One region of the Pollutimonas rozaliensis genome, then DNA from elsewhere that is predicted to be linked to it. Evidence: predicted binding sites of a transcription regulator. Region 1 holds the regulator's gene; the other holds the start of a gene.

Evidence for each region. The regulator LexA, encoded in region 1, represses DNA repair genes until DNA is damaged. The targets are predictions, from matches to a motif close to ACTGTATNNNNATACAGT.
Region 2: a site for LexA is predicted at 1,685-1,702, ahead of imuA (translesion DNA synthesis-associated protein ImuA). Genes of this name have one in related genera too.

Annotation. Positions count from the first base shown of each region.
Region 1 covers NZ_JAZHOB010000003.1:142,437-145,548, forward strand. The annotation lists gene lon (endopeptidase La) at 1-327, shown strand, start outside; gene lexA (transcriptional repressor LexA) at 1,052-1,714, opposite strand; gene V0R37_RS06675 (amino acid aminotransferase) at 1,779-2,984, opposite strand; gene uvrB (excinuclease ABC subunit UvrB) at 3,062-3,112, shown strand, end outside.
Region 2 covers NZ_JAZHOB010000007.1:134,715-137,826, forward strand. The annotation lists gene V0R37_RS14235 (NRDE family protein) at 1-353, shown strand, start outside; gene V0R37_RS14240 (carboxypeptidase-like regulatory domain-containing protein) at 350-820, shown strand; gene ypfH (esterase) at 828-1,586, opposite strand; gene imuA (translesion DNA synthesis-associated protein ImuA) at 1,739-2,455, shown strand; gene V0R37_RS14255 (Y-family DNA polymerase) at 2,376-3,112, shown strand, end outside.

The DNA.
Region 1 (3,112 bases):
GATGTGGCCATGACGGGTGAAATCACGCTGCGCGGCGAGGTTCTGGGTATCGGCGGCCTGAAGGAAAAACTGCTGGCTGCCCATCGCGGCGGCATCAAGGTGGTGATGATTCCGGAAGAAAACGTGAAGGACTTGGCCGATATTCCCGACAATGTGAAGAATCACCTTGAGATCATTCCGGTGCGCTGGATAGACCGGGTGCTCGAGGTGGCTTTGCAGAGTATGCCTACGCCTTTGTCGGACGAGGAAGTCGCTCGCCTGGCGGCGGAGGCGGTGGCCAACGCGAAGCCGGTCGGGGAATCGTCGGGCGGTGTCATGAAGCATTGATGCCGGCGGGGCCAGGGGGCGCCTTTTTAAGCGGCCGCCTGGGTCGCTGACGCTGAAGGCTGTAGCCTAGGGCTGAGTTCTGTATTGCACGGGGCTCAGTCCTTTTCTTTTGCTTGTGGCTGCGTCGCTTTGTTTAATTGCTTGCTTGTTGTCTGTCTGTCTGTCTGTCTGTCTGCTTGCTTGCTTGCTTGCTTGCTTGCTTGCGCCAGCGCAGGTGGGTGGGGGTGCGCCGGGCTGGACGCTCACGGTCCCGGCTTCGCCGTGACTTCCCGTGCAAGCGGCTCGAATCGGGGGACGGGCGCGAACTCACAAAAATCAGTCCCCCGGACTGATTTTTGCTCAAACATGCGCGCCCTCCAAGGCCCCCGGTTCGAGCCGCCCGCACGGCGTAAGCGAAAACCGCCCGTCGCTCCCCCACCCACCTGCGCTTGAGTCATGTAGCGATCGGAAGGCGCCTGTGGGCATGGTTGGCCCGGCGGTTTACGCGTGCGCCGCGCGGGCCGTCTGTTTTGGAGAGGCAAGACCGCGATTGTTTGAGCAACAAGGGTGTTGGCAGCCCAGGGGGCTGCCAACGTTGCGAGTTTCGCGGTCGCTCCAAAGCAGATGGCTTGCGCGGGTAGTCCTGGCTTGCCAGGACCGCGGCGCGTCTAGCCGGGCCGGCCATGCCCGCAGGCGCCGTTTCTCATGTGAACCACCGCTATCCAGCTAACGCACCGGCAGTGTGTTATTGCAGCGGCGTATTCCGTATCAAGCCCACGGCAATGCCTTCCAGCGAGAATTCGTCTTCGGCCGACACAACAATGGGCTGGAAGTCGGGGTTTTCGGGCAGGAGTTGGATATTGCGGCCGCTGCGCGAAAAGCGCTTGACAGTGACTTCGTCGCCCAGGCGGGCCACGACGATTTGGCCGTTGCGGGCGTCGGGCGACTTCTTGACGGCCAGCAGGTCGCCGTCCAGGATGCCGGCGTCGCGCATGCTGAGGCCGCGCACGCGCAGCAGATAGTCGGGCGTCTGGCTGAACAGGGCCGGTTCGATGCCGATTTCGCGTTCGACGTGTTCGGCGGCAAGAATGGGGCTGCCTGCGGCTACCCGGCCCACCAGGGGCACCAGCAATTGCGACAGGGCGGCGGATGCGTGTTCCAAAAGGCCGGCGGCCGCGCCGGGGGATGGATCGGCATCGACCAGCCGTATTCCGCGCGAGGCGCCCGCTGTGAGTTCGATGGCGCCTTTCTTGGCCAGAGCCTTCAGATGGTCTTCGGCGGCGTTGGCCGATTTGAAACCCAAAGCGCGCGCAATTTCGGCCCGCGTGGGCGGAAAGCCTGTGCGGGTGATTTCGCTGCGTATGAGTTCGAGTATTTGCTGCTGACGCTCGGTAAGCTTGACGGCCATGGCAATCCAGACTGTGTTTTTATACAGTCTGGATTTTGCAACACTTTATGTGAAAGATCAAGTCTTAAGAAAGGACTTTGGCGATCGAAGCGGCAACGTAGTCGATATTGCGGCTATTCAGGGCGGCTACGCAAATGCGGCCGCTGCTGACGGCATACACGCCATGCTCGTCGCGCAGGCGGTCCACTTGCTGGGCGGTCAGGCCCGAATACGAGAACATGCCGCGCTGAGCCAGCACGAAATCGAAATTCTGGGTAACCCCGTGGGATTTGAGCTTTTCAACCAGCTGCACGCGCATGGTGCGGATGCGCTCGCGCATGGCTGCCAGCTCGGTGGTCCACAATGTGTAGAGTTCTGGCGTGTTCAGCACCGTGGCGACGACGGTGCCGCCGTGCGTGGGCGGGTTGGAATAGTTGGTGCGGATAACCCGTTTGAGCTGGCTGAGCACGCGGCCGCTTTCTTCCTTGCTGGACGAAATCAGCGTCAGCGCACCCACGCGTTCGCCGTACAGCGAGAACGACTTGGAGAAGGACGAGCTGATGAACATGGTCAGGTCATGCTGTGCAAACAGGCGGACGACCGATGCGTCCTCTTCCAGGCCGTCGCCGAATCCCTGGTAAGCGATGTCCAGGAAGGGCACCAGATTGCGTGCCTTGACGACCTCGACGATCTGCTGCCATTGCTCGAAGCTGGGGTCCACGCCTGTGGGATTGTGGCAGCAGGCATGCAGGACGACGATGGTCTGCTCGGGCAATGCCTGCAGCGAGGCCAGCATGCCGGGGAAATCCAGGCCGTGGGTGGCGGCGGGGTCGTAATAAGGATAGGTTTCCACCACGAAACCGGCCCGCTCGAACAGGGCGCGGTGGTTTTCCCAACTGGGATTGCTGATGACGACCTTGGAGCCGGGCAAAAGCTGCTTCAGGAAATCGGCGCCGATTTTCAGGGCGCCGGTGCCGCCCAGTGCCTGGGCGGTCAGCACGCGGCCCGCGGCGATAAGGGGCGAGCCTTCGCCCAGCAACAGGGTTTGCGCGCCCTTGTTGTAGCCGGGTATGCCTTCGATGGGAAGATAGCCGCGCGCCGCGTGCGCTTCGATGCGCGCCGTTTCGGCCTTGCTGACCGCATCCAGCAGGGGAATATGCCCTTCGTCGTCGTAGTACACGCCAACGCCAAGATTGACCTTGCCGGTTCGGGTATCAGCGTTATATTGTTCGTTCAGGCCAAGGATGGGGTCGCGCGGAGCGAGTTCGACGGATTCGAAGAGAGATTTCATTTTGAGGGAGTAAAGGTGGGAAGGGAAACTCGAAACATTAATGTGATAATAAGGGGTTTACCCTGAAAGTGTCCAGTATGAACGCTCCCGCACCCGGCTTCATCGAATACCCGAATAGCCCATTCCAG
Region 2 (3,112 bases), on a different contig from region 1:
CCAACCATTTGCTGGATACGCCCTGGCCCAAGGCGGAGCGCCTAAGGACCGCGCTTGATTCCTTTTCGCTGGATGGGCTGGAGCAATCACTGACGCCCATCTTCGAGATACTGAAAGACAACACGCCCGCCCAGGATCACGCCTTGCCCAGCACCGGCCTGACGCTGGAGCGCGAGCGGCTGCTTAGCAGCCCTTTCATCGTCAGCCCCGACTACGGCACCCGCTGTTCCACGGTCATTGCCGCACACGCCAGCGGCCGCGTGTTCTTCAGCGAAGTGAGCTACGATGAATCCGGCCGGTCCACCCAACGGCACGACTGGCCTTTTTCCCTTGTTCCAAGGAGTGCGCCATGAATGCTTCCATCTTTGGCACCCGGCCATCGAAAGCGGTATTGAACATAGCCCTGGCGACGGGCATATTGCTGGCCAGCGGCCTGTATATCCAGTCCCGCGCGGAGCTGCCCGCGACACAGATACAGGGCAGTACGGAATACATCAGCGGAGGCTTCGGCCAGGATGAATCCACGGCCTTGAAGCAGGCCATGGATCAGTGGCCTCTGGCCCTGACCTTTGCCAGCCAGGTGGACGGCAAGGCCGCCTATGCCGGCGAAGTGCAGGTGGTGATCCGCAACGCAAGCGATGCAACGGTTTTGAATGTCGCATCCGACGGGCCGTATTTTCTGGCCCGCCTGGACCCGGGCTCGTATCGGGTTTTCGCCACCTACGACGGCCAGACGCAATCGAAGGAAATCACCATCGCTCCGGCAGGAACGACTCGTGTGACGTTTACCTGGAACAGGCCGGCCTCGGGTCCCGATTGAACAGGTTCTAGTGCAAGGTTCTACCGGAAGGCGGGACCTCGTCGGACGCCTGCCCTTCTTGCAGCGACCCCAGGGCATCTTCCCAATTGCGCAAGGGGACACAGGTCTGCAGGCGCACGACGGCCTGCTTGATCAGGGCATCGTGCAATTCGTGCCCTATCCGGGAAGCCACATCCAGCGTCGCATCGCCTTGCAGTTCGCTCAGGCGGACCAGCGTGGATTCAACGTCTTCGACCGAGACCTGCTGATCGTTGGCGCCATGAAAAAAATGCAGCATGGTGGTGGGCGGCACCGTGCTGGGCAAGGCCGCATACAAGCCCGAAAAGGCCAGGACGCGGCCGGCCAGATTAGGCTGGGCATGGCTGGCTTCCAGCGCCATCGAGGCTCCTTGGGAAAATCCCGCCAGCGCCGTTTGCTGCCCCGACAAGCCGTAGCTGGATTGTATTTGGCGAATCTGTGCAATGAGTTCCGGCAGAGCCTGCGCGACACGTTCGGCATAATTGCTTTCGCGCAGGCCAACCGGATCGATCCAGTGATAGCCCGCTATGCCTTCCCGATCGGCAACGGATGCCGGATTGCCGGCCGGGATGTTTTCAAAAGCATAAGGAAGCACCACCATCGCTCGCGGAAAAGCGCGCTTGATGGCTTCGGCCAAAGGAAACATCTGCCGGGGGTCCGCCGACTCGCCATGCAGCAGTACAAAAAGCAGTTCGGGCTTTTCCGTCTTGGGTATGAAAATAAAAGGATCCGGAAAGTCCGGCTTCATCGCCATATCGTGATCTCCTCAAAGCCTGGCCTTGCTTGAAACTTCGAAAATTGTACGCCAGATAGGAAAGCCGTTTGATTAGGAACGCCATGATTTTTACTGTATATTTATACAGTATCAAGAATCCGGCCCCGGCAATGCGCGCTTTTTCCCTGCAACACCCCGAACACATCCACCCGGCCCTCTGGCGGGGGACCCAGCTTGCCCATGCGCGCCGCCCCGTCGTTTCCACCGGCTTCGCCGCCCTGGACCGCGAGCTTCCCGGGCAAGGCTGGCCTTTGGGTTCGCTCATCGAGTTCCTGCCCAGCCAGCCGGGAATAGGCGAAATACATTTGCTGCGGCCCGCCCTGGCCAATCTTTCTTCCGAGCGCAGCGTCATCCTGGTTCATCCCCCTTGCGAACCGTACTTCCACTGCTGGGTCGATTGGCGGCTTCAAAGCCGGCGCCTGTTATGGGTCAATCCGAAAACCCAGGGCGACGCCTTGTGGGCCGCCGAGCAAATCCTGAAACACAATGCCTGCGCCGCCCTGCTTTGCTGGGCCGCCACCCCGCAGCCGGACGGCGTGCGCCGCCTGCATCTTGTCGCACAGCAAAGCGACACGCTCTTCGTGCTTCTGCGTCCGCAAACCGCGGCCATGCATGCCAGCGCCGCGCCTTTGCGCCTGCGCCTGACGCCTTTCTCCCAGGGCATCGGAGCCTTCATCCTGAAGCGGCGCGGCCCTTCCTGCAACCAGCCGGTATCCCTTGTTTTTCAACCCGCGCGCAACACAGCCGGGTGCCTTGAATGCCATGAACAGCACGCCTCTCTGGTTCAGCCTGCATCTGCCCACGCACAGTCTGGACGTCCACTTCCCGCACTGGTCGGCTAAAACACTGCTGGCCGCCGTCTTGCTCAAGGACCGGGTCTGCGCCTGCACTCCGGCGGCGCAGGCCAAAGGCATCAGGCCGGGCATGCGATCCAGCACCGCGCTGGGACTGGCCCCCGGCATTTTGCTGGCCGCCGATCAGGCGCAGGCGCGGCATGACCATTTGCGGGAAATCGCCCTGTGCCTATTGCAATACACACCTCATGTAGCCTTTTTCGACGAGCATGCATTGGTTCTGGAGGTCGGGGCAAGCCTGAGCCTATTCCACGGAGTGCGCCGCCTGCATGCACGCATCCGGGCCAGCCTGGACAACATGGGCGTGCGGGCTCGTATCGGCATGGCGCCCACCGCCTTGGGCGCCTGGATGCTTGCTTGCCGCAGCCAGCCTGGGGCCCGCCGTGTGATAAGCCATCAGGCGCTGCGGCGCCGGCTCGACCCCTTGCCCACGCACAGCCTGCCCGCCGCCCGTCCCTTCGACGACTGGCTGGACGGCATAGCGTGCCACAGCCTTGCGCAATTGCGTTCATTGCCCCGCAAGGGGCTCCAGCAGCGCAGCAGCCCCCTGCTTTTACAGGAACTGGACGATGCCTACGGAGATGGCCGTCAAAGCTTTCCCTGGTTCCAGGCTCCCGAGCGCTTCAAGCTGCGCCATGAGCTGGA